3 regions of the Methylosinus sp. LW3 genome follow, and region 1 is predicted to be linked to each of the others. Evidence: predicted binding sites of a transcription regulator. Region 1 holds the regulator's gene; each other region holds the start of a gene.
The links. The regulator PhoB, encoded in region 1, activates phosphate uptake and scavenging genes when phosphate is short. The targets are predictions, from matches to a motif close to TGTCATNNANCTGTCAT.
Positions count from the first base shown of each region.

Region 2: METLW3_RS0114930 (DUF2794 domain-containing protein) is a predicted target of PhoB. The motif match lies at 4,381-4,397, and genes of this name have one in related genera.
Region 3: METLW3_RS0104820 (Orn/Lys/Arg decarboxylase N-terminal domain-containing protein) is a predicted target of PhoB. The motif match lies at 4,052-4,068, and genes of this name have one in related genera.

Region 1 covers NZ_AZUO01000001.1:460,691-470,968, forward strand. The annotation lists gene hpnC (squalene synthase HpnC) at 1-467, shown strand, start outside; gene hpnD (presqualene diphosphate synthase HpnD) at 464-1,327, shown strand; gene hpnE (hydroxysqualene dehydroxylase HpnE) at 1,324-2,568, shown strand; gene phoB (phosphate regulon transcriptional regulator PhoB) at 2,763-3,506, opposite strand; gene phoU (phosphate signaling complex protein PhoU) at 3,503-4,228, opposite strand; gene pstB (phosphate ABC transporter ATP-binding protein PstB) at 4,259-5,044, opposite strand; gene pstA (phosphate ABC transporter permease PstA) at 5,041-5,880, opposite strand; gene pstC (phosphate ABC transporter permease subunit PstC) at 5,884-6,804, opposite strand; gene pstS (phosphate ABC transporter substrate-binding protein PstS) at 7,139-8,191, opposite strand; gene METLW3_RS0102295 (ATP-binding protein) at 8,350-9,408, opposite strand; gene METLW3_RS0102300 (lysylphosphatidylglycerol synthase domain-containing protein) at 9,527-10,278, opposite strand, start outside.
Region 2 covers NZ_AZUO01000001.1:2,989,338-2,999,615, forward strand. The annotation lists gene METLW3_RS0114910 (DUF4167 domain-containing protein) at 1-378, opposite strand, end outside; gene prmC (peptide chain release factor N(5)-glutamine methyltransferase) at 1,100-1,975, opposite strand; gene htpG (molecular chaperone HtpG) at 1,985-3,952, opposite strand; gene METLW3_RS0114930 (DUF2794 domain-containing protein) at 4,457-4,870, shown strand; gene METLW3_RS0114935 (Bax inhibitor-1/YccA family protein) at 4,953-5,726, opposite strand; gene METLW3_RS0114940 (hypothetical protein) at 6,099-6,752, shown strand; gene METLW3_RS0114945 (lytic murein transglycosylase) at 6,786-7,679, opposite strand; gene METLW3_RS0114950 (YifB family Mg chelatase-like AAA ATPase) at 8,005-9,543, shown strand; gene METLW3_RS0114955 (ATP-binding protein) at 9,617-10,278, shown strand, end outside.
Region 3 covers NZ_AZUO01000001.1:979,547-989,824, forward strand. The annotation lists gene METLW3_RS0104805 (hypothetical protein) at 1-265, shown strand, start outside; gene METLW3_RS0104810 (phosphodiester glycosidase family protein) at 276-1,028, opposite strand; gene METLW3_RS0104815 (GNAT family N-acetyltransferase) at 1,067-1,636, opposite strand; gene METLW3_RS0104820 (Orn/Lys/Arg decarboxylase N-terminal domain-containing protein) at 1,633-3,990, opposite strand; gene METLW3_RS0104825 (LLM class flavin-dependent oxidoreductase) at 4,207-5,187, shown strand; gene METLW3_RS26725 (response regulator) at 5,204-6,823, opposite strand; gene METLW3_RS0104835 (CheR family methyltransferase) at 6,820-7,650, opposite strand; gene METLW3_RS0104840 (response regulator) at 7,647-10,278, opposite strand, start outside.

The sequences.
Region 1 (10,278 bases):
ATCGCGCGCGGAGCTGGGGGCCGAACGACGCGCTCTGCGCGGCCTTGCAGATCATCAATCATCTGCAGGATTGCGCGAAAGATTATCGCAATCTCGATCGCGTCTATCTGCCGCAGGACATGCTCGCCGCCAATGGCGCGAGCGTCGAGATGCTGTCCGCCGATCGCGCTTCGCCGCAGCTCGCCGCGACATTGCGCGCGCTGGCCGAGCGCACGCAGGGGCTGCTGAAGGAGAGCGCGCCTTTCGCCGATCTCATCGTCGACACGCGCCTCGCCATGGAAGTGGGCGCGATCCAGCGCCTCGCCGAGACGCTCACCGCGCGGCTGCGCGTCGCCGATCCGCTGAGCGAGAAGGTTCACGCCTCCAAGCGCCAATATCTGCTCACGGCGCTGGCCGGCGCCGGGATCACTCTGCTGCGCCGGCTCGTCTCGCCGCGCGCCGCCTCCGCCGCGAGCGTCGCGCGATGAGCATGGAGACGATCGCCCCCGAGGCGCCGCGGGTCGCCGCGAAAAGCTCTTTCTATCTCGCCATGCGCATTCTCGAGCCCGAGCGGCGCGACGCAATGTATGCGATCTATGGCTTCTGCCGCGCCGTCGACGACATTGCGGATGAGGAGGGCGATCGCGCTTTGCGCCTCTCCCAGCTCGACGATTGGCGGCGCGATCTCGACGCGCTCTACGCCGGCCGCACGCATAAGCGTTGCGCCGATCTGGCGCGGCCGGTGCGCCGCTTCGGCCTCGAGCGCGCCGATTTCGAGGCGGTCATCGACGGCATGGCCATGGATGTCGTGGAGGATATTCGCGCGCCGGAATGGGATCGGCTCGATCTCTATTGCGATCATGTGGCGAGCGCGGTGGGGCGGCTCTCGGTGAGGGTCTTCGGCCTTGCCGATGAGGCGGAGAGCGCCGGCGGCGCGCTGCCGACCAAGGCGCGCATGCTCGCCTATCACATGGGCCGCGCCTTGCAGCTCACCAATATTCTGCGCGATCTCGACGAGGACGAGGCGCGCGGGCGGCTCTATCTCCCGCGCGAGGCGCTGGAGGCCGCGGGCGTCGCCGATTTCTCGCGCGGCGCGGTGCTGGCGCACCCCGGCCTTCAGCAAGTCTGCGCTGCAGTGGCCGAGCGCGCGCGCAAGCATTACGCGGAATCGGAGCTGCTGATGCGCGTCTCGCCGCAGCGCGCGGTGAAGGCGCCCTATCTGATGGCGACGGCCTATCGCTCGGTTCTCGATCGTCTGGTGGCGCGCGGCTTCGCGCCGCCGCGCGCGCCGGTCTCCGCCTCGCGGACGAAAGTCCTGCTGGCCCTGCTGAGATTCGCGCTGACGTGAGCGGAACGACGCATATCATCGGCGCGGGTCTCGCCGGCCTCTCCTGCGCCATTCGTCTGACCGACGAGGGCCGCAGCGTCGCGCTCTATGAAGCCGCGCGCATGGCGGGCGGGCGCTGCCGGTCCTATTATGATTCCAGCCTCGATCTCGTCATCGACAATGGCAATCATCTGCTGCTCTCCGGCAACGCCACGGCGCTGGATTACGCCCGCCGCATCGGCTCGGTGGATGAGCTGGTCGGGCCGAAGGAATGCGCCTTCGACTTTTTGGACACGCGCGACGGAACGCGCTGGCGCATGAGGCCGAACGCCTCGCGCCTGCCCTGGTGGATTTTCGTGGCGGATCGCCGCGTGCCCGGCACGGCGCCTGCGGATTATCTCGGCGCGATCGGCATTCTCCTCGCCAAAAAGGGCGCGACCATCGGCGAGGCGATGAATTGCTCGGGCGTGCTCTATGAGCGGCTGTGGGGGCCGGTGCTGCTCTCCGCGCTCAATACGGAGCCGCGCTGCTCCTCCGCCGCGCTCGCCGCCGCCGTGCTGCGCGAGACGCTGGCCGCTGGCGGCGCCGCTTGCCGTCCGCTGGTCGCGCGGCGCGGGCTCGGGACGGCGTTCATCGAGCCGGCGCTGAGCGCTCTCGCCGCGCGTGGCGCCGCGCCGCGCTTCGCCGCGCGGCTGAAGGGAATCGAATTTTCCGGCGAGCGCGCCACAGCGCTCGATTTCGGCGACGAGAAAATCGCGCTCGGCGAGAATGACAGCGTCGCGCTCGCCGTCCCGCCCTGGGCGGCGCAGGAGCTCGTTCCGGGCCTCGTCGCGCCGGATGATTTCCGCGGCATCGTCAATGCGCATTTCAAGATCGCGCCGCCGCCGGGGCAGCCGGCGCTGCTCGGCATGATCGGCTCGCTCACCGAATGGCTGTTCGCTTTCGAGGACAGGCTCTCGGTGACGATCAGCGGCGCCGATCGGTTGATGGACGATTCCCGCGAGAGCCTCGCCGAGCGCATATGGGCCGAGGCAGCCGCCGCCACGGGCCTGCCGGTGGAGCTGCCGCAATGGCAGATCGTCAAGGAAAAGCGCGCCACTTTCGCCGCGACGCCGGCGCAGCAGCAGCGCCGCCCCGGCGCTGTGACGGGGTGGCGCAATCTCTTCCTCGCCGGCGATTGGACTGCGACCGGCCTTCCGGCGACGATCGAGGGCGCGATAAGGTCGGGCTATCGCGCGGCGGAGCTGGCGGGGCGTTCATAGGTCGAGCCCGCCGCCGCCGTCATCGCGAGGAGCGTAGCGACGACGCGATCCAGGGACCGCCCCACGGCTCTGGATTGCTTCGCTGCGCTCGCAATGACGATGGGCAGAGGGAGCGCGTGCAGACAAAAGCGAGCCTGAAGGCTCGCGATCCAAAGCGCCCCCTGGACCGCGAGCCTTCAGGCTCGCATCGCCCCTCAATTCCTTCCAAAAGTCTCGTCGAAGGAATAGCCGGTGCCGCGCACGGTGCGGATCGGGTCCTTCTCGCGGCCGCGGATAATCGCCTTGCGCAGGCGGCCGACATGCACGTCGACGGTGCGCTCGTCGATCTCCGCCGAGAGCCCCCACACGCTGTCGAGCAATTGCGCGCGCGAGAAGACGCGGCCGGGTTTTTCCATCAGATATTCCAGCAGACGGAACTCCGTCGGGCCGAGATGAATCTCGCGCCCGCCGCGCTTCACGCGGCGCGTCTCGCGGTCGAGGTCTATGTCGCCGGCGACGAGCCGCGTCGCCACGCGCTCCGGCCGCGCGCGGCGCAGCAGCGCATGCACGCGCGCCATCAGCTCCGGCGGCGAGAAGGGCTTCACCACATAATCGTCGGCGCCGATGGAGAGGCCGCGCACGCGCTCATTCTCGTCGCCGCGCGCGGTGAGCATGATGATCGGCATGCTGCGCGTGTCGTCGCGCGCGCGCAGCCGTCGGCAGATCTCGAGGCCGGAGACGCCGGGCAGCATCCAGTCGAGAATAACGAGATCGGGCTGCGATTCGGAGAGACGGATCTCCGCCTCGTCGCCGCGCTCTATATGCTCGACGAGAAAGCCCTCGGCCTCGAGATTATAGCCGAGCAGCAGCGCCAGCGCCGCGTCGTCCTCGACGACGAGTATGCGCGGCGCGCGGTCGTGCGGCGCCTCGCGCGGAGCGGCGACGCGGATTTCATTCATTTCGTAGGCTCATCCGGTTCCGCGCTGGCGGGAAGGCTCGCCGATTTGCCTTTGGGGCGGTCGGTCGGCATCGCCTCGCCAGTGACGAGATAGACGATTGTCTCGGCGACATTGGTGGTGTGATCGCCGATGCGCTCTATGTTCTTCGAGCAGAACAGCAGATGCGTGCAGAAGGAGATGTTGCGCGGGTCCTCCATCATGAAGGTGAGGAGATCGCGGAACACCGAATCTTCCAGCGCGTCGAGCTCGCTGTCGTTGGTCCACACGGCGCGGGCGCGCTCGACATCGCGCTGGGCGTAGGCGTCGAGCACGTCCTTCAGCTGTATGGCGGCGACTTCCGCCATCGTCTTGAGGCCGATGACGGCGCGCGGCACGCGCGCCTCGGAGAGGATTTTCACCGTGCGCTTGGCGATGCTCTTGGCGAGATCGCCGACCCGCTCGAGATCGGCGGCGATGCGCATAGCGGCGATGCATTCGCGCAGATCGATAGCGAGCGGCTGCCGCCGCGCGATGGTGAGGATGGCGTTCTCCTCTATCTCCCGCTGCAGCGCGTCGAGGCGCTGATCGGTGGCGACGACGCGATGGGCGAGCTCAATGTCGAAATTGGCGAGCGCATCCATGGCTTCGGCGAGCATTTTCTCGGCGATGCCTCCCATCTCGGCGATTCTGCGGCCGAGCACTTCGAGGTCGCGGTCATAGGAGCTGACGATATGTTCGCTCATGGTCTCAATGTCCTCGTGCGCGATGCGCGCTCAGCCGAAGCGGCCGGTGATATAGTCCTGCGTCTTCTTGTTCTGCGGCGCGGTGAAGAGATTATTGGTCTCGCCGAATTCGACGAGATCGCCGAGATACATGAAGGCGGTGAAATCGGAGACGCGCGCCGCCTGCTGCATGTTGTGGGTGACGATGGCGATCGTGTAGCGCTCCGACATTTCGTCGATGAGCTCCTCGATCTTCGCGGTCGAGATGGGGTCCAGCGCCGAGCAGGGCTCGTCGAAGAGGATCACCTCCGGCTGAATGGCGACGGTGCGCGCGATGCACAGGCGCTGCTGCTGGCCGCCCGAGAGGCCGAGGCCGCTCGAATTCAGCTTGTCGCGCACCTCGTCCCACAGCGCCGCGCCGCGCAGCGCCGCCTCGACGCGCCCGTCGAGCTCGCTGCGCGAGAGCTTCTCGTAGAGGCGAATGCCGAAGGCGATATTGTCGTAGATCGACATGGGGAAGGGCGTCGGCTTCTGGAACACCATGCCGACGCGCGAGCGCAGCAGGTTGAGATCGATGTGCGGGTCGAGAATATTCTCGCCGTCGAGCAGCACCTCGCCCTCGGCGCGCTGCTTGGGATAGAGGTCGTACATGCGGTTCAATATGCGCAGCAGAGTCGATTTGCCGCAGCCGGACGGGCCGATGAAGGCCGTCACCTTATGGGTGTAGAGCGGCAGCGAGATCGATTTCAGCGCCTTCGACGACCCGTAATAGAAATCCAGATCGCGAACCGAGACTTTCGTCGGAATAGTGGCTTCGACAACCGGCATGGCGGTCATTTGTTTTTTCCCTGGCTGCTGAGCGCGCGCGCGGTGATGGAGAGCAGAAGGACGGCGATGGTGACGAGCAGAGCGCCGGTCCAGGCGAGCTGCTGCCAGTCCTTGTAGGGCGAGAGCGCGAATTGGAAGATGACGACGGGCAGGCTGGAGACCGGCGCGTTGAGATCCGTGCTCCAGAACTGATTGTTGAGCGAGGTGAAGAGCAGCGGCGCCGTCTCGCCGGAGACGCGCGCAATGGCCAGCAGCACGCCGGTGACGATGCCGGATTTCGCCGCGCGATAGGCGACGCGCATCAGCATATGGGAGCGCGGCAGGCCGAGCGCCGTCGCCGCCTCGCGCAGCGGCAGCGGCACCAGCAGCAGCATGTCCTCCGTGGTGCGCACGACGACAGGCACCACCAGCACGCCCAGCGCCAGAGCGCCCGCTATGCCGGAGAAATGCCCGACCTGCGCCACCACCACCGTATAGACGAAGAGGCCGACGACGATGGAGGGCGCGCTGAGCAGAATGTCGTTGATGAAGCGCACCACGGTGCTGAGCTTCGAGTAGCGGCCATATTCGGCCATATAGGTGCCGGCGAGCATTCCGAGCGGGGTGCCGAGCAGCACGCCGATCGTCGTCATCACCAGCGAGCCGGCGATGGCGTTGAGCAGGCCGCCGGTGGCGCCGGGCGGCGGCGTCATCTCGGTGAAGACGGCCGGCGAGAGGCCGCGCGCGCCCTCATAGATCAGCGCGCCGAGGATCAGCACCAGCCAGGCGAGGCCGAAGACGGTGCCGGTCCAGCACAGCGTGGTGGCGATCACATTGGTGCGGCGGCGGGAGGTATAGAGGGACAAGGGTCAGGCTCCCGATTTCTGCTCGATGCGCATCAGCATGAAGCGCGCCGCCGCCAGCACGAAGAAGGTGATGACGAAGAGGATGAGGCCGAGCTCGATCAGCGCGGAAGTGTAGAGGTCGCCGACAGCCTCGGTGAATTCATTGGCGATCGTCGCCGAGATGGTCGTGCCGGGCGCGAGCAGCGAGCTCGACACCTTATGGGCGTTGCCGATGACGAAGGTGACGGCCATCGTCTCGCCGAGAGCGCGGCCGAGGCCGAGCATCACGCCGCCGATGACGCCGACGCGCGTGTAGGGGATGACGACATAGCGCATCACTTCCCATGTCGTGCAGCCGACGCCCGAGGCCGCCTCCTTCAGCACCGGCGGGACCGTGTCGAACACGTCGCGCGAGATGGAGGTGATGAAGGGCAGCACCATGATCGCCAGAATGAAGCCGGCCGTCAGCATGCCGATGCCATAGGGCGGGCCGGCGAAGAGGCTCGACAGCACGGGAATGTCGGCGGTGAGAGAGATCAGCGCCGGCTGCACATGCTGCTGCAGGAAGGGCGCCAGCACGAAGAGGCCCCAAATGCCGTAGATGATCGACGGGATGCCGGCGAGCAGCTCGATCGCGACGCCGATCGGCCGGCGCAGCGCATGGGGGCAGAGCTCGGTGAGGAAGATGGCGATGCCGAGGCCCAGCGGCACGGCGATGACCATGGCGATGGTCGACGTCACCAGAGTGCCGTAGACGGGCGCGACGGCGCCGAATCTCTCGGTGACGGGATTCCACGATTCCGTCGTCAAAAAGCCGAGGCCGAAGGCCTTTATCGCCGGCAGCGAGCCATAGATCAGCGAGAAGATCACGCCGCCGAGAATCAGAAGGACGAGCACCGCGGCGGCGCGGGTCAAATTATGAAAGAAGAAGTCGAACAAGGCCATGCGGCCGAGAACTTTCCCGCGGTCGACTTCGGCGGCGCGGGGCGTCGCATCTACGATTGCTAGGTCCGACACGCTATTGTCTCTCGTTTGGCGGTTGAAGCCGGCGTCCATCGCGCGCTCCCGAAGGCGGATTTTTCATCTGAGGTCATAGCGCAGGTCTCGAGGGAACTCACCGCGTCGAGGCGTTCCGCGTCGAAAAGAAGCGGGAAAGCTCGTCCTCGGGCGGTTCGTCTCGCGCCATTCCGCCACCTCTGCCCCTCGCGTCGAGGGGCGCCGGCGATATCTCCAGGGATGGTCTCGTCCAAGGATGATCTCGCCGGCGCGCATCGATGCGTCAGTTGATCGACGCCAGCGGCTTGCCGCTCGCATCCTTGATATTGGCCGTCCAGCTCTTCTTGATCAGAGCCACGACATTGGCCGGCAGCGGGATGTAATCCAGCTCCTCGGCCGCCTTATTGCCCTTGGCGAAGGCCCAACCGAAGAATTTCAGAGCCTCGCCGGCCGCAGCCGTATCCTGCGGCGCCTTGGGCAGCAGAATGAAGGTGGCGGCGGTGATCGGCCAGGACTGCGCGCCCGGCTGGTCGGTGAGGATCTGATAGAAGCCCGGCGCATTGGCCCAATCGGCGTTGGAGGCCGCGGCCTGGAAGGTCGGCGTCGTCGGCGCGACGGTCTTGCCGTCCTTGTTGACGAGCTTGGTGTAGGTCAGCTTGTTCTGCTTGGCGTAGGCGTATTCGACATAGCCGATGGCGCCCTTGGTGTTGGCCACATTGTTGGCGACGCCCTCATTGCCCTTGGCGCCGATGCCGACCGGCCATTCGACCGAGGCGTTCTCGCCGACCTTGGCCTTCCAGTCCGCGCTGACCTTGGACAGGTAATTGGTGAAGTTGAAGGTCGTGCCCGATCCGTCCGAACGATGCACGACGGCGATCGCGGCCGAGGGGAGCTTGGCCTTCGGGTTCAGCTTCTTGATCGCGGCGTCGTCCCAGCTCTTGATCTCGCCGAGGAAGATGGCGCCGAGCGTCTTGCCGTCGAGGACGAGATCGCCGGAGGCGACGCCGTCCAGATTGACGACCGGCACGATGCCGCCGATCACCTGCGGCCATTGGGTGAGGCCGGCGGCCTCCAGCTCCTCGGCCTTCAGCGGCTGGTCGGAGGCGCCGAAGGTCACGGTGCGCGCCTTGATCTGCTTGATGCCGCCGCCCGAGCCGATCGACTGGTAATTGAGGCCGTTGCCGGTCTCTTTCTTATAGCTGTCCGCCCATTTGGCGTAGATCGGATAGGGGAAGGTGGCGCCGGCGCCCGAAATGTCGATCGCGAGGGCGGCGCCGGCCGTGGCGACGGCCAGGGTCGTCGCCAGAGCGACACGATGGAAAACTTTGGAAAGCATGTTCGGTCTCTTTCGAGCTCGAGGTTCACTGTGTCGGCGCGCGTCCAGCGCCCCAGCGAGGCGCACCCTAGAGGCGCGCGACGAGGGTTTTACGACAGCTGGATGACTGTCACATGACATAGTATCCAACTGAATCTATTTGCTAAATCTGCGCTGGATCAGGCGCTGTCGGGCTTTTCCGGGTCGATCAATGGCAAAAATACGCGGAAAGTGGCGCCTTTTCCTGGCGCGGAATCTATGGCGAGCCTGCCGCGGTGGCGAGCCACGATATGCTTGACGATCGCCAAGCCGAGTCCCGTGCCGCCCTTGGCGCGGCTCTTGCCGGCGTCGACGCGATAGAAACGCTCGGTGAGGCGCGGCAAATGTTCCGGCGGGATTCCGAGGCCGTGGTCGCGCACCGAGAAGACGGCGGAGGCGCCGAGCGGCGAGAGCGTGATCTCCACCGGACCCGCCCCATATTTGATCGCGTTCTCGATGAGGTTTTCGGCGACGCGGGCGAGCTCGTCGCGGTCGCCCGGCACGACGACCGTGTCCTCTATGTCGAGCTTCAGCTCTATGCCGCCGTCCTCCGCCATGGGCGCGAGCGTGTCGACGATATGGGCGACGAGAATGCCGAGATCGACCGGCGTGTCCGGGCGCAGATGCAGATGCTGCTCGATGCGCGAGAGGGAGAGCAGATCGTCGACGAGGCGCGACATGCGCTGCGCCTGATCGCGCATGATGGAGAGAAAGCGGTCGCGCGCCTTGGCGTCGTCGCGGGCCGGGCCTTGCAGCGTCTCCACGAAGCCGAGCAGCGAGGCGAGCGGGGTGCGCAGCTCATGGCTGGCGTTGGCGACGAAATCGACGCGCATGCGCTCGACGCGGCGCGATTCGGTGAGATCGCGCAGGCTCACCACGGCGGCGTTCTCATAGCCCTCGAGGCGCAGCGGCGCGATATGCACCTCGAACCAGCATTCCACCGGCAGGCGCTCGAGCCAGATGACCTTCTCCGGCTGGCCGCCGCGCAGCACGCGGTCCAGCGCGTCCAGCACATCGGGCGAGCGCAGGCTGCGCGCCAGCGGATCATTGGGCCGCAAGGAGGGCAGCACGGAGCGCGCGGCGCGATTGGAGGCGACGATGCGCGCCTCCGAATCGATGACGAAGACCGCCTCCGGCAGCGCGTCGATGACGAGGCCGAGCAGAGCTTCGCCCTGATAGCGTCGGCGTAGATCCGGCATCGGTCCTCTCGTCATCGTGTCCCTGGATGAGGAAACGTCTTTATTCCACGATCACGCGGCGTGCGGCCTATCGGTTTCGCGCTCCCCCGTGAGCGGGAGAACACGGCCGAAAGTCGTATCACTCGCGCGTCTCCAATATGCGCGCGATGGTCTCGCGCAGGCTGTTCCAGCGCCGCGAGCCCTCATCGGCGCCGAGCAGCGCGAGCGCGAAAATAAATGGCAAAAAGTAATAGATGACGCGGAACAGCAGGAGCGAGGCCAGCAGGCTCTCCTGCGAATGCGAGGGCAGCGCGTTCAGCATCGTCGCCTCGAAAACGCCGATGCCGCCCGGCGCATGGCTGATGACGCCGAGAATGCAGGCGAAGACATAGACCGAGACGAAAGTCGCGAAATCGAGATCGACGTCATGCGGCAGCAGCGCATAGAGCGCGGCCGCGGCGCAGCAGAGATCGGCGACGCCGAGCAGAGTCTGGCCGCCGGTGGGCGCGAGGCCCGGCAGCTCGAAGAAATGCCCGCGCAGCCGCACCCGGCGCCGGCGCAGCGACACCCAGACGACATAATAGCCGATGCCCGCGCAGGTCGCGAGGCCGAGCCCGAAATTGAGGAAGGCCGGCAGCTTGTCTATGGCGCCGAGCTCGCTGGCGCGCGCCATGAGGCCGACGCCGACCACAGAGGTCATGCCGAGCCAGAAGGTGACGCCCGCTATGACGGTGATATTGGCCACCTGCACGGCGGTGACGCCGACGCGCGCATAGATCCAATAGCGGACGGCCGCGGCGGTGACGACGGGAAAGCCCAGATTGAAGGAGAAGGCGTAGCTCGCGAAGGAGGCGAGCGCGGCGATGCGATAGGGCACATGCAGCCGCAATT
Region 2 (10,278 bases), 2.5 Mb from region 1:
GCCGGCGGTCTGGGGCAAGCGCTCGGAGAGAGGCGCGAAACGATCCGAGATTCCGCTGAAATCATCATCGTCGTCGATGTCGGATTCGGTCGCCTCATAGGTGCGGCCATAGCCGCCCTGCGCCTGCTGCTGCGCCGTCTGAGCCGCGGCGATCAGGCGGAAATAATGCTCGGCGTGCTGGAGCAGGCTCTCGGCCATGATGGTGTCGCCGGAGGATTGCGCGTCTCGGGCGAGCTGAAGATATTTCTCGGCGACATGCTGAGCAGTGCCGCGGATTTTGACGTCGGGACCGTTCGACTCGTAGGAACGCGTGAGGGGATTGGGTCCTTTACGGCCGCCATTACGGCCGCGGATGCGTTTATTCTGTCCTGGTCTCATCGAATATCCCCAAGAAGGTCCTAACGCTTTGCCGGCTCGGCGTGTCGTGCTTCGGCAGAACACGCCGAAAGGGACGAACGCTCGAAACTGCGTCAGAGGCGGAAGCCGGGCGCGGCCATTGCCGCAAGAGCCCGATCCAACGGAGCGGCTCCGCTCGACCTCGAGCGGCGCATCTGTCCGTTCTGTCGCTTGCGCGATCCCGGCATGGATCGCGCGCCCGGCGCGGCGTTCTGGTGGAACGGCCTGCGCCGAATTCTCTATTTCACCCGAGCGCACTTCACCCGAGCGCCTCGCTCCGAGCCGATCCCGCATCACGCGGCCTCGAGAGGCGGCGTCGAAGCCGTTCGGCTCGCGGCGAGCGAGTTGCGTGTCTCACGCCGTCTTCGCGGTCATAGCCAGATCACGAAACCGTCGCTCACGCTCGATTGCTCGAACACATTAGTGTCGCGCCGAACACCCGACCATGCAGTCTTCTCGCATCGTCTTGTCTGGTTCGAACGGCGGCGCCGGACTCCGGCCTCTGCGGCGCGGGATGCGCGCCATCGGCTAAATTTCGGGGACCGGCCGTATTCCCCCTCATCCGCGCTCGGCGTCGCTCACGACGTTCAGCGTCTTTTCGCGAGCGACTATAGTCCACCGGGGAAGCCTCGCCAAGGGCGCGAACGTTCCATCGCTCACATAAATAGGGGGTGTAGCCAATTTGTCACGACTTGCGGATGCGTCAGCTGCGGCGACGCGCCGCGACGGCGCGCTCGCGTCCGCCAGCGTCCCTGCGAATTCCGGCGGCCTCGAGGCCTTTCTCCGCCATCAGCGCGGCGACGCTACGCGCCTGCCCGTCTCCCGCCTCGAGCACCGCGGCGCCCTGCGCCGCCAGCAGGCGCGGCAGATCGTCGATGATCTCGCGATAGCAGGCGAGGCCGTCGGCGCCGCCGTCGAGCGCGAGGCGCGGATCATAAAGACGCACCTCCGGCTCGAGCGCATCCAATTCGCCGCTTTCAATATAGGGCGGGTTGGAGACGATGAGATCGAAACGCGCGCCGAGCGCATCCGCCCAGCGGCCGCGCAGCAATGAGGCGCGATAAGCAAAGCCGCAGCGCGAGAGATTGAGCGCTGCGGCTTTGCAAGCCTCCGCGGAAAGATCGACGCCTATCGCCCGCGCTGCGGGAAATTCGGCGAGCAAAGCGCAGAGAATCGCGCCCGAGCCGACGCCGAGCTCGAGAATCAGCAATGGCTCGCGGCGCCGCTCGCGCATGAGCTCGAGCGAAAGCTCGATCAGCGTTTCCGTGTCCGGGCGCGGATCGAGCACATGCGGCGCGACGACGAGATCCTGCGTCCAAAAGCCGCGCATGCCCAGAATGCGCGACACGGGCTCGCGCGCCGCTCGGCGCCGCGCATGATCGCGCAAGGTCGCGAGCGCCGCTTCGCCCATCTTCGCCGTCGGCTCGAGCAGCAGTTCCGCCGCGCCGAAGCCGCCTGCGGCGAACAGCAGCGCGCGCGCATCGCGTCGCGCATCCTCGATTCCGCTGCGCTCGAGAAAGGCCGCGACCTCCTCGAGCGCTGCGGCGCGGCTCGCATCCTCGAGCGCGGGAGCGATCATGCGGCCGCGTCAGCCTTTCGCGAGCAGAGCGGCGACGCGCTTGGCGAAAGCGGCGGCGTCGATCGGCGCCTCGCCATCGGCGATGCGCGCCGTGTCGAGCAGCAGCCAGAGGCCATCCTCGGCGCCGACGCGATCGGCCTTGGCCTTTTGCGCCAGAGCCAGCACCGCCTCATGGCTGGGATTGATCTCGAGCACCGGCTTGCCGAAGGCGCCCTTATTGCCGCTCTCCTGCAGCATGCGCGCGAGTTGCAGATCGAAGCCGTGATCGGCGGCGATGAGACAGGCGGGACTTTCGCGCAGGCGCGTCGAGACTCGCACATCGTCGATATGCTCGGCGAGCGTCTCCTTCAGCACGGCGGTGAGCAGCGCGACATCGGCGCTCGCCTCGGCGGGCGGCGTCTCGGAGCCTTCCGGCGCCGGCACGGCGTCTATGTCGGCGGCGCCCTGCGTCACCGATTTGAAGGGCTTGCCATCATAGCCGACGGCGCTCGTCACCCAGAAGGCGTCGACCGGTTCGTCCAGCAGCAGAACGTCTATGCCCTTGGCGCGATAGCCCTCGAGCTGCGGGCTGGAGGCGAGCCGCTTTTTGTCGTCGCCGGTGATGTAATAGATCGCGGTCTGATTGGGCCGCAGATTTTCGACATAATCCTTCAGGCTGCGCGCGCCGTCCTGATGCTGCGACGTCGAAAATCGCGCAATGGCGAAAATCTCGTCGCGGCGCACCGGGTCGTCGTGCAGGCCCTCCTTGAGCACGGCTCCGAAATTCTTCCACACGGCGGCGAATTTCTCCGCGTCATTGGCGGCGAGATCGGCGAGCTCCTTGAGCACGCGCGTGCCGATCGCCTTGCGGATGGCGCCGATGATCGGATTGTTCTGCACCATCTCGCGCGAGACGTTGAGCGGCAGATCGGCGCTGTCGACGACAATGCGCATGAAACGCAGCCAGGACGGCAGAATATCGGCCTCGCGCGAGATCAGCACGCGGCGCACATAGAGCTTGGAGCGGCTCTTGCGCTGCGGATCGAAGAGATCATAGGGCCGCGAGCCGGGCGCGAAAGCGAGCACCGTATATTCGGTGCGTCCTTCCGCGCGCCAATGAATGGTGAGCGCCGGCTCGTCGAACTGGCCGGAGATCTGCTGATAGAAATCCTTATAGTCCTGCTCGCTGATTTCCGATTTCGGCCGCGTCCACAGCGCAACGCCGTCGGTGAGGCGACGCGGCTCCTTGCCCTTCTCCTCCACGAGATCGATCGGTATGGCGATGGCGCCCGAATGCTCGCGCAAAATCTGCTCGATGCGATAGGGCTCGAGGAACTCGTCCGATTCCGCATTGAGATGCAGCGTGACGCGCGTGCCGACGGCGGGCGCGTCCTCCGCGGCCAGCGGCGCGATCTGGAACGAGCCCTTGCCTTCCGACGTCCACAAAAATGCTTCCGCAGCGCCCGCGCGCCGCGTCGCCACTTCTATGCGATCGGCGACCATGAAGGCCGAATAGAAGCCGATGCCGAAGCGCCCGATCAGCGAGCCGCCTTTGTCGGCGACGCCCTTGGCCTCGAGATCGTCGAGAAAGGCGCGGGTGCCGGAGCTGGCGATGGTGCCGAGCGCGGCGACGAGATCCTCGCGCGACATGCCGACGCCATTGTCCGAGACGCTGAGCGTGCGCTCCTCCTTATCGAGCGCGATAGTGACGAGCGGCGCGCCGGCCTGCGCCGCCAGCCCCTCGTTCGCCACAGCCTCGAAGCGCAGCTTCTCGATCGCATCGGCCGAATTGGACACGAGCTCGCGCAAGAAAATGTCACGCTCCGAATAGACGGAATGCGTCATGAGCTCCAAGAGCCGCGCGACATCGGCCTGGAAGCCGTAGTCGCTGCGCTCGGCGGCGTCGATCGTCTGTGTTTCGGCGTGGTCGGTCACGGGCTCGTCTCCGCTTTTTTTGTCGGCTCCGCCGCGCGCGCCGCTTTCCGCAAATGGAAGCATGGCCGACGGCGCGCTGGCTCTGGCCGGGATATAGAGATCGTCATTGATCGGCAATGGCGTCCGTCGAGCCGCCTCGAGCGGAACGCGAGAGTGATATCGGAGATCGTCCACGAAGTTGCAAGACGGCCGCCATGGGTCGCGCGACTCGATCGCGCGAGATTTGCGAGAGCGTGGAGAGAAGAGGCGCGTGGGGGAGAAGCCCGAAACAAGACGGGCCGCCCGAGCGTCGCCCGGCCGGCCCGTCCATCGCCACGAACTCATGTGCTCGAAAAGCGCCCTTCCGGGGGGCTGGGGGGCTGACGAAATCCGGAAAAACGGCTTCCCGAGCGTGTCGAGGCAATGGGCTAGATATTGGTCGGCTCCTTTGGCGGACAAGGGGCTCGATATTGGCGAAAATGTGAAATCTCGGCTCGGCGCGCGCGGGCCATCGTCGTCTCATTGTCATCTTTGTCTTGCCCTCGCGCATTTGCCGCGCGATCATGCCCATGAAATGAGGAAAGCGGCATGAGCGAGACGGAGACGACCGATCCCAGCCGGCGGCGCGGCCTGCTCTCTGTGGTGGCAGGCCGCGCGACGAATGAAGCGGACCGGGCCAGGGCCGCGCCCGAGCGCAGCGCTCCGCTCGTGTCCTTCGATCGGCGTGAGCTGCGACTGCTGCTCGATCTCTATGGCGCCAAGGTCGCCGCCGGCGAATGGCGCGATTACGCCATCGATTTCTCGCCCGCCAAGGCGGTGTTCTCGGTCTTCCGCCGCGCCAGCGAGGCGCCCCTCTACCGCATCGAGAAAAATCCCGAGCTCGCGCGCCGTCAGGGCGCCTATTGCGTCGTCGCCGCGGGCGGCCTCGTCATGCGCCGCGGCCATGATCTCTCGCGCGTCGTCGCAGTGCTGCAAAAGAAGCTGGAATTGGTGCGCGACTGAGCGAATTGGCGCGCGCCCGGCAAAAGAAAAGGCCCCGCCGGAGCGGGGCCTTCCTTTATCCCGGATCGGATCGATCGTCCGATCAGTCGTTGCGCTCGCCGAAGAGATAGAGCAGCGACTGGAACATGTTGATGAAGTCGAGATAGAGCGACAGAGCGCCGAAGATGCTCTGCTTCTGCACCATCTCCTGGCCATAGCCGGCGTTCTGATAATAGCCGTCCTTGATCGACTGCGTGTCCCAGGCGGTGAGGCCCGCGAAGATGAACACCGACAGGATCGACAAGGCGAACTGCATCGCGCTGCTCTGGAAGAACAGATTGACGAGGCTCGCGAGCACGAGGCCCCACAGGCCCATCACCAGGAAGGAGCCGAAGGCAGAGAGATCGCGCTTCGTCATATAGCCATAGAGGCTGAGGCCGCCGAAGGCCGCCGCGGTGATGAAGAACACCTTGGCGATCGACGCGCCGGTGAAGACGATCATGATCGACGACAATGACAAGCCCATCACCGCCGAGAAGGCGAGAAACAGGTTGCGAGCCGTCGCCGCGGAGACGCGGTCGGCGCGATAGCCCAGGAAGAACACGAAGGCCAGCGGCGCCAGCATCACCACCCATTTCAGCGGGCTGGTGTAGAGCATCTGACCGAAAGGCGTGAGCGCGATCTGCCGCCCGCCTTCCTTGGCCACGGCGAGCATATGCGTGCCGAGCGCGACGACGCCGGTGACGCCGAGACCCAGGACCATATAATTATAGACGCCGAGCATATAGGCGCGCAGGCCCTGGTCGATCTCGGCCGTGCCGGCTCTGGAGACCCCGCCCCGGTAGCCGAAGCTCGTGTTGCGGTCGAAATTGGACATAGCATCCTCTCGAAAAAGGCCGCGCGGCCCGGTCTATCCGGCCAATCGGCGCGGTCCTCGCCGTCGAATATGGCGTGCGGCCCGCGGAAAAACAAGAGTCCGCGGGCGCAATGCGGCAAAGTTCACGCCATGCCGAGCAAAACGCAAGCAAAAGGCGCAGTATAGGACTCGCGACGGGCCGCAATTCTATGCCGGGAGGCGGACAAAAGCCGAGCCCGTTCACGCTCTTGCCGCTCCGTGAGAATGCGCTAACATGCCGCATTGTCGCAGGCGGCGAGCGACCGGGTCGGCCGAACCGGCTCTCGCTTCGTCGTCGGAGCGAAGGCGCCCACGGAACGAGGCCCGCAACACATGATCCATGGGGGAATCATCATGTCCGACAGCGGTCTTGCCCCGTTCTGGCGGTCGATCGATGGGTTTCTGCGTCCTGCGACTCGTTCCGCGCCGCCCGTTCTTCTCGTCCTTCTGCTGACGCTTCTCGGCGCCGCGGCCCCCGCCTCGGCCCATGGCCGGCTCGGCTCCGCGGAGGGGCGGTGCCGGCTGTTCATCGGGCCGGACATTATGAACTTCACCGGCTATCTGCCGGACGCCTCCAAGAATGAGTTCTGCGAGGATATTCCCGCGACCGGCCACACGATCATCGCGCTCGACGCCGAGCAGGACGAGCTGCGCGACATGGCGGTGGAGATCAGAATCGTCAGGGATATCGGCAGCGAGGAGAAAGAGAACGCCGACCTAGACGCTGTGACCGTCGCCTATCGCGGTCCGCGAACCTATCCGACCGGCACGATCAATTTCGAGCACGACTTTCCCGACGCGGGCTATTTCGTCGGCATAGTGACCGTGACCGGCGACCATGGCGAGCGCTGGGTGTCGCGCTTCCCCTTCTCCGTGGGCAAGAGCTTCATGCGCACCCTGCCCCTCTATCTGCTCATGGGCGTCGGCGTCATCGCCATGTTCTTCATCTATCTACGGCACCGGCCGATCCATTCGCTGAAGACGGCCGACGCCGAGCCGGCGGAGTAAGCCCTCCGCAGACCATGCCGAAAAGCGGCCGCCTCATCGCGGAGCATCTATTCCCGATGATCGCGGAGCGTCTATTCCTGATGAGCGCGTGTCGCTCGCGCCTTTGATCTTATCGGCGAGCAGGGCGATGGTCTTGGAATAGACTTTCGCCTTGTTCCACTCGAGCAGCGCCGGAAAATTCGGCTCGCCCTCGTCCCAGCCCGCGCCCGGCTTCCAGCCGTAGCCATGTAGAAAATTGGCGGTGGAGGCGAGCACATCCGCCGTGTTGTGAACGAGATCGCGCTTGCCGTCGCCGTCGAAATCCACTGCGAATTTCAGATAGGACGACGGCATGAACTGCGTCTGGCCGATCTCGCCCGCCCAGGCCCCGCGCATTTGCGCGGGATCGAGATCGCCGCGCTCCACGATGCGCAGCGCATCCAGCAGCTCGGCGCGGAACTTGTCGGCGCGGCGGCAATCATAGGCGAGCGTCGCCAGCGCGCGAATCGTCGAAAAGTCGCCGAGATAAGAGCCGAAATCCGTCTCCAGCCCCCAGATGGCGACAATGACCGGCCCCGGCACGCCATATTTCTGCTCGATGCGCTTGAACAGCGCCGCATGCTTCTGCAGCAGCGCGCGTCCCTTGCTCACGCGGAAGGAATTGGCCATGCGCGCCGAGAATTGCTCGAATGTCTGGCGGAACACTTTCTGCCCGCGATCATGCGAGATCACCGAGCGGTCGTAATAGACGTCGCGGAGCGACGAATCGATCGCCGCCTTGGAAATTCCGGCCGCGGCGGCTTCCTTCTCGAAGCTGCTGAGCCAGGCCTCGAATCCCTCGCCATTGCGTCCGCATTCGGCCGCTTGCGCCTTCGGCGCGCCGAAGCCGATCGCCAGCGCCAAAGCCGCGGCGCCGAGCGCCCTCGTCATCCGTTTGTTCTGAGACATATCGCCGACCCCATCTCTCGGGCGAAGCCCTTTGCGCTCTCGAGGGCGATATCCCCCGGCGCGAATTTCTGATCGATCGAACGGCCCCGTCCGATCGGAAAGCGCTCTTAGCTCACGAGAGCGCGGCCGCACGATGGCGACGCTTCCGCGAGAGCTGAAATTGCCGATCCTCAAAACCGGCCTCAGACTAGCTCTCGCCGGTTAGCGGCCGGTTGCCGAAGCATGGCCAATTTTCGTTCTCATATTGTTCTTGCGGAGGCGAAATCGCGCGTCTACTATGGCGGCGTTTGCGTCAGAGCGATATCGGGGTCTCGGAGCTTTCGTCATGGTGGTCAGAGTCGCGACGGTCGCCTTCGAGGGCATAGAGGCCAAGCCCGTCGACGTTCAGGTGCAGATCGCCAGCGGCAATGTCGTGTTCACCCTCGTCGGCCTCGCCGACAAGGCGGTCGCCGAATCGCGGGAGCGGGTGCGGGCGGCGCTCGTCGCCTCCGGCCTCGCCCTGCCGGCCAAGCGCATCACCGTCAATCTCGCGCCGGCCGACATGCCCAAGGAGGGCAGCCATTATGATCTGCCGATCGCGCTCGGCGTGATGGCGGCGATCGGCGCCATCCCCTCGGATGCGCTGGACGGCTTCACCGTGCTCGGCGAATTGGGGCTCGACGGGGCCATCGCGCCGGTCGCCGGCGTTCTGCCCGCGGCGGTCGCCGCCAACACGCGCGGCCATGGGCTCATCTGCCCGCGCCAATGCGGGCCGGAGGCGGCCTGGGCGTCGAGCGACATGGAGGTGATCGCGCCGCGCTCGCTGATCCAGCTCGTCAATCATCTCAAAGGCGTTCAGGCGCTCTCGCGGCCCGAGCCGGCCGTGCGCGCGGCGGCGACGGCGCTGCCGGACCTCTCCGACATAAAGGGCCAGGAGAGCGCCAAGCGGGCGCTGGAGATCGCGGCGGCCGGCGGCCATAATCTCCTGATGAACGGCCCGCCCGGCGCCGGCAAATCCATGCTGGCGGCGCGCCTTCCCTCCATTCTGCCGCCATTGTCGCCGCGCGAGCTTCTGGAAGTCTCGATGATCCATTCCGTCGCGGGCGAGATCGCCGGCGGCGAGCTCACCGATCGGCGCCCGTTTCGCGCGCCGCATCATTCCGCCTCCATGCCGGCGCTGGTCGGCGGCGGCTCCCATGCGCGTCCGGGCGAGATCTCGCTCGCCCATAATGGCGTGCTGTTCCTCGACGAGCTGCCGGAGTTCCAGGCGCAGGCGCTCGATGGCCTGCGCCAGCCACTGGAGACCGGCGAGGTCGCCGTGTCCCGCGCCAATCATCGCGCCGTCTATCCGGCCCGCTTCCAGCTCGTCGCGGCGATGAACCCCTGCCGCTGCGGCCATGCGCTGGAGCCGGGCTTCGCCTGCCGCCGCCAGCCCAATGAGCGCTGCATCGCCCAATATCAGGCGCGGCTCTCTGGCCCGCTGATCGACCGTTTCGACCTCAGGATCGAGGTTCCGGCGGTCTCGGCGGCCGATCTCGTGCTGCCGCCGCCGGCCGAAGGCTCGGCCGAGGTGGCGGCGCGCGTCGCCGCGGCGCGCGAACGCCAAAGCCGACGCTATGCGGCTCTCGGCCTTCCCGGCTCCACCACCAACGCCAGCGCGCCGGCCAGCGCGATCGAAAAAGCCGCCGCGCTCGACGCCTCCGGAACGGCGCTGATTCGCGAGGCGGCCGAGCGCCTCGGCCTCTCGGCGCGCGGCTTCCATCGCGCGCTGAAGCTCGCTCGCACCATCGCCGATCTCGACGGCTCGGACGCCATAGCGCGCCGCCATCTCGCCGAAGCTCTCGCCTATCGCGGCGGCTCCGCCGGAGCCCGCGTCGCCGCCTGAGCCCAATTCATACTTTTCTGTGGATTGCCGTGAAATAATTGCATCTTCGTCGAATGGCTCTGGACCATCCCGCATGCCCGCTGTTCCTCCTTGCGTTTTTGTCGTTCTCGCTTTTTTCGCCGCTCTCGCGCCGGGCGTCTGGCTATGGCTCGTGCGCGCGCGCCGGGCGCGCCGCCGCCGCGCGGTCGAGACAGAGCTAGAAGGATTGCGCGACGAAATCTGGGAGCTGCGCGCCGCCGCCGCCGCGCGCGACCGCGCCGAGGCGGCAAGCCAGGCCAAATCGCGCTTTCTCGCCACGGTGAGCCATGAGATTCGCACGCCGCTCAATGGCGTGCTCGGCCTCGCGCAATTGCTCGCGGCGACGCGGCTCGACGCCGAGCAGGCGAGCTATGTCGAGGCGATCGCCGCCTCCGGCCGCTCGCTCGCCCAGCTCATCGACGATATTCTGGACTTCTCGAAGATCGAGGCCGGCAAGATCGAGCTTTCGGTCGAGCCCTTCGCGCTTGCGCCGCTCGTCGAGGGCGTCGTCGAGCTGCTGGCGCCGCGCGCCCAGGCCAAGCATCTCGAGATCGCGAGCTATATCGCGCCGGACGCGCCGGAGATCGTCGCCGGCGACGCCGCGCGCGTGCGCCAGGTGCTGGTCAATCTCGCCGGCAATGCGGTGAACTTCACCGCGAGCGGCGGCGTCGGCCTGCGCGTCGAGCGCGACGCCAAAGGCGCGCTGCTGTTTCGCGT
Region 3 (10,278 bases), 520 kb from region 1:
CGGCAAGCGCGCGCTCATCGGCCTCACCCGCGTGACGCCCCATGGCAAGGTGCTGCGTCAGATGTTCGGCACGATCGCCGCGATCGACGGAACCGGCGTCGACATAGAGCTCGAGGGCAAGGACGCCGGCCGCAAGGTCCGCCTGCCGCCGGACCTCGGCCGCTTCCGCATCGCCGGCCCCGGCGATTATCTGCTGTGGGAGACGGGCGAGATTCTCGCGGACCCGGATTTCGTCGGCGCCTTCACCGTCAACGAAGCGGCGTGAGCGGCGCGCGTCAGCGCGCCCGTTCGACGACGCCGACGATCGGCCCCATGGGGCGGAAGCGATCGTGTCGCGACAGCGTCGGCGCATAGAGCGCCGAGATCGAGCCGTCGAGGAAGAGCGCGTCCGGACATTTCAAACGCTCGCGAAAGAGAGTCGCGAAAGCGTGGAACGTCACCGGCTGGTTGGAGATGGCGAAAGCGACGATGTGGCCGTCGCGCACGCCGACTCCATTGCGGATCTTCATCGACGTTCCAGTGTCGTGGATGCGCGGATTGACGCGTCCGCCGAGGACGAGCATCGGCCCCGATTGCGTCGCATAGGCGGGATGCTGCCGCTCTTTGAGAAAACGCTGCGTCTCGGTGACGCCGGCGCGGGCGCCCTCCACCCAGAAAATCCCATTGGGCTTCATATGGAAATTGCCGGCGCCCGAATGGGTGTTGGCGCTTTTCTCCATATGGCCGCCTTCGACATAGAGCCCGATCGGCAGGCGCCGCTCGTCATACATTCCTGCGTTCATCGCGAAGAGGAGCTTTTCGCCCTTCTGCGCGAGCGCGGCGTCGAGCGCCGAGAAGGAGCCATAGACCTCGCCTTTCGCATCGGCGAGGAAGAGGCGAATGGAATCGCCGCGCGTGTCGAAGACGCAGATGGTGTAGCTCGCGCCCGCATCCTCCACATCCTGGCAAGGATTGCGCGCCGCCGCGGTCGCGGGCGAGACGAAGAAGAGCAAGAGGGCGAAGGGCAGGAGGCGGCGAAGCGGAATCATGCGCCGATCATAGCATGACCGCCGCGCCGCCCGCAGCGTCAGCTGCGCGCATCGGGCGGCGTCGCCGCGCCGGGGCCGAGCGAGCGCTGCAAGATCACCGAATCTGTCCAACGGCCGAATTTAAATCCGACGCCGGAAAGATATCCGGCCTGCCGAAAGCCGATCGCCTCATGCAGCTTCAGCGACGCCTCGTTGGAGGCGTCGACATAGCCGATCATTTGCCGAAATCCCGCCGCCGCGCAGGAATCGACCAGCGCTTGCAGCAACAGCCGGCCGACGCCGCGATGCAAATGGCGCGGATCGACATAGATCGAATGCTTGACGACATAGCGATAGGCCGGCCGCTTGCGAAACGGCACGACATAGGCGTAGCCGAGGACGGCGTGCTCATGCTCGGCGACGAGATGCGGCAGCCGATGATTGCCCATATTCTTGCGCCGGCGCTTCAAATCCTCCTTCTGCGGCGGCTCGTAGAGCGGCGCCTCGGACGGATCGAGCCCTTTGCGCACATGCTGAAGATAGATCGCCAGCATGGCGTCGACATCATCGTCGCGCGAGGGGCGCACGAGGATCGTCGCGCGTTCGGCACTCGCTTCGATCATGCTCATTCCTGCACCACATAGGTGTAGAGCCGCATCTTCGCCTCGCCGTTCCACTGCTTGTAGAGTCCCTGAATCTCATAATCGAAGCCGGGGAAGAGATTGGCGCTGCGCTCGAACATGCGCAGATAGTCGAGCATGGGCCGCGCCTGAACGCCGAGCCGCTCGCCTGGAACGATCGTCGCAATGCCCGGCGGATAGATGACGAAGAGCGTCGTCGCTATGCGGCCGTCGATCTCGTCGATCGGCAGGAAATCCACCTCATTGCGCACGAGGCGCAGATAGGCCTCGCGCGGCGTCATCGCCATTTCGGGGAGATGCTCCTGCCGGAATTGCGCCTGCTGCAGCGAGCTGGCGTTCGCCTCTTTGAAGAAGCGATGCATATCGCCGCAAAGATCGCGCAGCCGCACGCCCCTGTAGCGCGCGGAGCGGCGCGCGACAAATTCGGGGATCACATCCTGCAGCAGCGCATTGTCGTCATGCAGGCGCTTGAAGGCGACGAGCGAGGAGACGAGCGTTCCCGCCTTGCTCGATTCGACGCCCGGCGTCAGCAGAAACAGCAGAGAGTTGAGGTCGTTCTTCTCCGGCACGATGCGGTTCTCGCGCAAATATTGCGCGACGATCGGCGCCGGGATTCCATGATCGGCATAGGCGCCGGTCTCGCGATCGAAGCCTGGCGTCAGCAGAGTGAGCTTGGCCGGATCGGTGATCGCAAAGCCCGGCGCCATATTGGAGAATCCATGCCAGCGCGCATCCGGCGCCAGCGCCCAGAAGTCGGGATTGCGCGCGAGCTGATCGGTGGAGACGCTCTCCCAGGGAACGCGATGCGCGCCGGATTCGCGCGCCGCGTCTGGAATGGAGACCCAATCGGGCGCGAAAGGATCGAAGAACCAGCGCCGCGCCGGGTCCTGCTCCTTGGCCTCGAACTCGCGCCGCACCGCGCGCAGCTTCTTGCGCAGCTCTATGCCGAGCCGGATGGTGTCGTCCCACAAAAGCTCGCCGGAGCGGCCCTTCATCATTTGCGCGCCGACATCCAATGATGCGAACAGCGGATAGAAGGGCGAGGTGGAGGCGTGCTGCATGAAGCCTTCATTGAAACGGCGATGCTCCACGCGCCGCCGCTGGCCCTTTATATGGCGATCGCGCACATGGATTTGCGAGGCCTGCGAGAAGCTGGCGAGCTGCTTATGCGTCGATTGCGTCGCGACGATTCCGGGCGAGGCCTCCGTGAGATTCTTGAGCCCCATCGCATAGCGTCGCTCATAGAGCGGATGAAACTTCATGAAGCCGGCCCAGGCTTCGTCGAAGAGAATGTAATCGCACAAATGGCCGATCTTGCTGACGATCCATTCGGCGCTATGGATGGTGCCGTCATAAGTGCATTGCTCGATGACGGCGGCGCGGAAAGGCCGCTCCTTGCGCCAAGCGTCCTTGTCCTTCACCAGAGGATTGGCGCGAATGCGCTCGCGCAATTTGTCCTCGTCGAAGGCCTCGTGATCGATCGGCCCGATGAGGCCATGGGCGTTGCGCGTCGTCGGCAGAAAGATCGGCACGCCGCCGCCGAGCAGCAAGGCGCCATGATGCGCGGCCTTGTGATTATTGCGATCGAACAGCACGAGATCGCCCTCGGCGACCAGATTGGTGAGCACGACCTTATTGGAGGAGGATGTGCCGTTGAGCACGAAATAGGTCTTCTCGGCGCCGAAGATTTCCGCCGCCGCCTTTTGCGCGGCGAGCGCCGGCCCTTCATGCGTCAACAGATCGCCGAGCTCGACGACGGAATTGTCGAGATCGTCACGGAACACGGCCTCGCCCAAATGCTCCATGAAGATGCGGCCGATCGGGCTTCGGCTATAAAAAATGCCGCCATTATGGCCGGGGCAGGTCCATAGCTGATTGCCTTCCTCGGCGTAATCGACGAGCGCGCCGAAGAAGGGCGTCTTCAGCGTCTCCGCATATTGCTTCAGCCGCGAGACGAGATTTTTGGCGATGAATTCCGGCGTCTCCTCGGCGAGGAAGACATAGCCGTCGATGAAATCCAGCACCTCGACCGGAATATCCTCGAAGCGCTTGCGACGAATGAGCAGCACGATCGGCATTTCGAGGCCGCGCTTGCGCATGAGATCGATGAGCGAGGCGGTCTTGCCCTCGAGGCCTTTCTTGCCCCAATCGACGACGAGGCAGCCGATGGCGGCGTCGGTCTGCACGACGATCTCGGCGTCCTCCACGCGGCGCGCGCGCACGACCTGAAAGCCCATGCTCTCGATCGCGGCGATGATCTGACTGACGCGCAGCCCCTCGAGGTCATCGGCCTCGAAATTGGGAGCGGAGAAGAGGAATGTGAAGCGACGGGAGAAGTCCATTCGAATCGGCCTGTGGCGCTGACGAGGAAGAGGAGGAGCCCCGCACTCACAGCCTTGTTCGATGACACAATCGTGACAGCGCTTTGCGGCGCCGCAGAGCAGGCCTCCGCTTCGGCTGGAAACGCCGCGGAATTGCGTATCCGCCGCTTGCCGCCGGCGTGACCGCGGACTAAGCTATATAACAGACCTATATAGCGTGTCGGGGAGAGTTCGGCCATGCGCATCGGCGTGTTCTGCACCTATGAAAACCCTGTTCGCGACTATAAGGCCTGCTTCGACGCGCAGACGCGCCTCGTGCGCCGCGCGGAGGAGGTCGGCTTCGAGGAGGCCTGGGTCGCCGAGCATCATTTCGACGATGACGCCGTCAGCCCATCCATATTGACGCTGCTTTCCTATCTCGCCGGCGTCACCTCGCGCGTGCGGCTCGGCTCGGCGGCGGTGCTGCTCGCTTTCCGCAATCCGATCCAGGTGGCGGAGGATGTCGCGACCATCGACGTTCTCTCCAATGGCCGTTTCGATTTCGGCGTCGCCAAGGGCGGCCCCTTTCCAGCGCAGAACAAGCATTTTCACGCGGCGAAGGAGGAGTCGCGCGACATGACTCTCGAGGCGCTCGAGCTGATCGAGCGTCTGCTCTATGAGGATCGCGTCACTTTCTCCGGCGCGCATTTTCATGTCGATGATCTCGCGCTCTACCCCAAGCCCTTGCAAAAGCCGATTCCGACCTGGATCGCCACATCGACGCCGTCAGCGATCGAATATGCGGCGCGCAAGGGCTTCGGCCTAATGGCGGCCTCGCTTGTGCCGATCGCCAAGATCGAGCAGGCGGCCGCCGCCTATCGCGCGACGGGGCCAGCCGCCGATCCGCGTCTTGCTCTGGCGCGCTTCTATTATGCCGCCGAGACGCGTGAGAAGGCGCTGGCGGAGGCGCTGCCCTTCATCGCGCGTTTCGCCGATCGCATGCGCGGCATTTTTCTCGCGCAAAATGCGCTGGCCTCTTTCGATCCGGAGGAGATCGTCGAGCGCTCGCTCATCGGAAGCTATGAGGAGCTCGCTGAGAATATCGTCGGCATTCATCGGCGGCTCGGCGTGGGCTCGCTGCTGCTGAAGCCGGCGACGGCGAACGAGTCTCTCGCGCTTGCGAGCCTCGATGATTTCGCGGCGAAGATTCGCCCGCGCATAGAGGCCGCGCTCGCCTGAGCGGAGCGCGCTCGGCTCAGGGCGCGGCGTTCTCGGCGAGCAATCTCTGTATCGTCTCCAGCAGCCGCTCGACGTCGGCCGGCTTGCCGAGCTGCGCGCTGTTTTGCAGCGGGATGCGGACGGCGTCCTCATCCGCTGTGGCGCCGCTCAGGACGAGCGCCGGAAGGTCGCGATTGAGCAGCTCGCGCAGGCGCCGCACGACGAGCGGCCCCACCACGCCATTGGGCAGATGATAATCGATGATCACCATGTCCGGCCGGGCGCGGTCGCCGACGACGATCTTGGTCGCAGCGTCGCCGTCTGCGGCGGCCAGCACCTCATGGCCCTCTGTCGTCAGCAGCAGCTCGAGCGAGTCGAGCACATCGGCGTCGTCGTCGACGACGAGAATGACGCCTCTGCGCGACGGCCGCGCGCCGACGCCGAAGAGCGCGTCGCCGCAGCGTAGCGGTTCCGATCGCCCGTCGACGCCGCGCGAATCGTGGAGCGGCGCCTCGATCGCGCAGCGACGCGGCAGCCGAATGTGAAAGCATGTGCCGCGCGAATCATCCGATTCGAATTCGATCGCGCCGCCATGCGCCAGCACGATCTGCCGACAGATGAACAGGCCGAGGCCGAGGCCACGCATGCGGTCGCTGCTGGCGAAGGGTTCGAACAGCGCGTCGCGCAGCGCGCTCGGCACGCCGCGTCCGCCATTGCAGACGTGGATCACGACAAAGTCCGCCGCGCCGCCGTCGATCCGCAGCGAGACCGGCGCGCCGGGCGGGCTGTGCTCGACGGCGTTGCCGAGGAGATTGGAGAGAAGCTGCAGAATGCGGTCGACATCCCAGGCGCCGTCCATGTCGCCGTCGAAATCGAGCCGCAGGGCGCGCCCGCGTCCGCTGAACTCATCGGCGATCTGCTCGACGACGCGCCGGAAATTCGCCGCGGCGGGACGGATGGCGAGGCCGCCGCCCATTCTGATGCGCGTCAGATCGAGAATCTGCTCGATCATCCGCGCCATGCGCTGGCCGCTCTGGCGAATGAGCTGCAGCGCCTTGCGCAGATCGTCGTCCTGCGCAACGCTCAGCGAGCGCTCGGCGGAGGTGAGTATGCTCTGCAGCGGATTGCGCAGATCATGCCCGAGAATGCCGACGAACATCTCGCGCATGCGTTCCACTTGCAGAAGCTGCTGGCGCTGCCGCTCCAGCGTCACGAAGACGTCGACCTTGCTGCGCAGCACCTGCTCGTCGATCGGCTTGAACAGATAGTCGACGGCGCCGACCTCATATCCCTTGAACATGCGCGAGACGTCCGGCGAATGCGCGGTGACGAAGACGATCGGCACATAGCGCGTCTTCTCCACGCCGCGCATCAGCGTCGCCAGCTCGAATCCGTCCATCTCCGGCATGTTCACATCGACGATGGCGAGCGCGATGCTGCGATCGAGGAGAATGTCGAGCGCGGTGCGGCCCGATTGCGCGGTGACGATGTCGAACGCGTCGCAACGCAGCAGCGCCTCCATCGCGATCAGATTCTCCGCGAAATCATCGACGATGAGAACGACCGGGAGCTTGGACGTGCGGCCCGAGTCGAAATCGGGCGTCGACGACCGCCGACGCCCGGACGGGTTCGAGGAGTTTTCGATCGCTCTCATCATTTCACCCGATAGATGTGCTCGTCAGCCGAAAGAATCTCTAGAGAAGACGCATGACGTGAGAAGGCGAGCGATTCATTCGGCCCGAGGCCGATGAAGCCGCGCGCGCAGAGCGACTCGCGAAACAGGCCGATCGCGCGATCCTGCAGCGTTCGGTCGAAATAGATGAGCACGTTCCTGCACGAGATGAGGTGCATTTCGGCGAAGGCGGCGTCGGTCGCGAGGCTGTGGTCGCAGAACAGGATGCGCTGCTTCAGAAAGGGCGCGATGGTCGCATAGGCGCCGCGCGCGACGAAATAGTCGGAGAGCGCCGCGCGTCCGCCGGAGCCGTGGTAATTCTCGGCGAAACCGCCCATGCGGAAGAGCTCATAGGCGCCGGCCTGCGCGATCGCCATGCTCTCCTTGTCTATGTCGGTCGCATAGACGAGCGAGCGCTCGAGCAGCCCTTCCTCGTGCAGGAGAATGGCGATGGAATAGGCCTCCTCGCCGGTTCCGCAGCCCGCCACCCAGAAGCGCAGCGAAGGATAGGTGGCGAGATGCGGCGCGACCGTCTCGCGCAGCCCGCGGAAATAGCAAGGATCGCGGAAGAGATCGCTCACCTGTATGGTGAGATGGCGCAACGCTTCCGTGAAAGCGCCCCTGTCGTGGACGATGCGGTCGAGAAGATCGGTGATCGTCGCGCATCGCAGCGCGATCTGAGCGCGGGCGACGCTGCGGCGCAGAGAGGAGCGCGCATAGCCGCGAAAATCATGCTGATAGAGCCGGAATATGGCCTCCAGCAGGAGGTCCAGCTCGATCTCGGCTTTCTCATCGGAGTCGAGAAGGATCATTTCGGCATCCATACGCGGATCAGCGACAAGAGCTTCTCGACGTCGATCGGCTTGGAGATATAATCATTGGCGCCGGCCGAAAGACATTGCGCGCGATCGTCGGGCATGGCCTTGGCGGTGAGCGCGATGATCGGCAGAGCGGCCTTGTCCTCGCGCTCGCGGATCGCGCGCATGGCGGCGAGCCCGTCCATCTCCGGCATCATCAGATCCATCAGCACCAGATCGATCGTCGGATCGCGATCGATGCGCTCCAGCGCTTCTTTGCCATTGCGGGCGATCTGCACCGTCATGCCTTCACGCTCGAGCACGGCCGTCAGCGAGAATATATTGCGCACATCGTCCTCGACCAGCAGCACGTGGCGGCCGTCGAGAACGCTGTCGCGGCTGCGCGCGATCTCGAGCATATGCTGCTGCTCGGGCGACAGCTTCGATTCCGCCTGATGCAGGAAAAGAGTGGTCTCCTCTATGAGCCGCTCCGGCGAGCGCGCGCCTTTGATGATGATGGATTTCGACAGGCGCCGAAGCTTCTGCTCCTCGTCCATGCTGAGCGAGCGCGCGGTGTAGATGATCACCGGCGGCGCGACGCGCGTCTCGTCGCGGCTCATGCGCTCCAGAAACTCGAAGCCGCTGACGCCGGGCAGCATGAGGTCGAGAACCACGCAGTCGAAGGGGCGCGCGTCGATCTCGCGCGAGGCGTCCTCGGCCGTCGCGACCGCGACGATCTCCACGCCGGCGGAAGACAAGAGCTCCATGAGAGCGGTGCGCTGCACGCCCTCGTCCTCGACGATCAGGATCGACTTGTCGCGATCGAGCCGGTCCTCCAGCAGGCGGAAGGCGGAGACGAGCTGCTCGCGCTTGGCCGGCTTCAATATGTATCCGACGGCGCCCATCTCGCGCGCCACTTTCTGATAATCATGCATCGAGACCACATGGATCGGCGCATGGCGGACCGCGGGGTCGCGCTTCAGCAGCTCGAGCACGGTGAGGCCCGACTGGTCCGGCAGGCCGATGTCGAGCAGCACGGCTTGCGGACGGAAGCGTCGCGCCAGCGTCAGCGCGTCGCCGGCCGAGCCTGCGACGATGCATTTGAAGCCGAGCTCACGCGCGAGATCGCGCAATATTTCTGCAAAGGCGGGATCATCCTCGACGATCAGCGCCACGCGGCGTGAATCCGTGATCTCGTCGCGATCGTCCGATATCGGCGCCGGCGCGGGCGCCACAGGCGACGGCGGCGGCTCCTCGCGTCGCACGGCGAGAGCCGCCGCGCCATCGGCGCGCAGCGGCAGCAGCAGGGAGAATGTGCTGCCCTGTCCCGGCGTGCTGCGCACGCTGAGCGCGCCGCCCAGCAGCTCGGCGAACTCGCGTGAGATGGAGAGGCCGAGGCCGGCGCCGCCGAACTTGCGGTTGATGCCGCCATTGGCTTGGCGAAATACCTGGAAGATCGTCTCCTGCTGATCGACCGCTATGCCGATCCCCGTGTCCTCGACGACGAAGGCGACGCGCTGCGCGCTCTCGCGCCGCACGATGAGGCGCACGCCGCCGCGCTCGGTGAACTTCACGGCGTTGGCAAGAAGATTGGAGAGAATCTGCTGCAGGCGCTGGCGATCGGTTTCGATCATGTCCGGCGCGCCGGGCTCGACGGAGATGGAGAATTGCAGCCGCCGCTCGGCCGCGAGCGGCTCGAAGCGCCGCTCGAGATCGGCGAGCAATGTCGAGATCGCCGTCGTCTCCATGTCGAGCTCGATCTTGCCGGCCTCTATCTTGGAGAGATCGAGAATATCATTGATGAGCACCAGCAGATCATTGCCGGCGGAATAGATGCTCTGCGCATATTTGATCTGCTCGGGCGCGAGATTGCCGTCGCGATTGTCGACGAGCAGCTTGGCGAGAATGAGCGAGCTGTTGAGCGGCGTGCGCAGCTCATGCGACATATTAGCGAGAAATTCGGATTTGTAGCGGCTGGCGCGCTCCAGCTCCACGGCCTTCTGCCGCAAGGCGGATTCTGTCGCCAGCAGATTCTCCTTCTGCAGCTCCAACGCCCGCGTGTGCTCTTCGAGCGTGTCGTTGACCTGACGCAGTTCCTCCTGCTGCGCGGTGAGCTCCTCGCCTTGCGCGCGCGATTCCTCCAGCAATTGCTCTATGCGGCCGCGCGCCTCGGCGGAGCTGATCGCCTGTCCGACGCCGCTCGAGACGAAGTCGAGAATAGCGAGACGCTTCTCGCAAAAAGGCTTGATCGCGCCGAGCTCGATGACGCCGCGCGTCTCCCCTTCGTGCAGCAGCGGAAAGATCAGCAGATGGCGGGGCGGCGTCTGCCCGAGCCCCCAATGAATGGCGAGGCCGTCCTCTGGAATGTCGGTCACGACGATGCGTCGCTTGTCCAGCGCGACTTGGCCCACCAGCCCCTCGCCGAGCCGCCAATGCTCGCGCATGCCGGAGGCGCCGGCATAGGCTCCGGCGAGCCGCAGCGTCGCGCCGCCATCCTCGGCGACATATTGCGCGCCGACCTGCGCGCTCAATGCGCGGCACAGCAGAGCGAGCACGCGCTGCGCCAGCTCGCGCATCGTCGGATTGCCGCTCATCGCCTGGGACAGCGCGGTCTCCTGCTCGGCGAGCCACATTTGCCGGTCA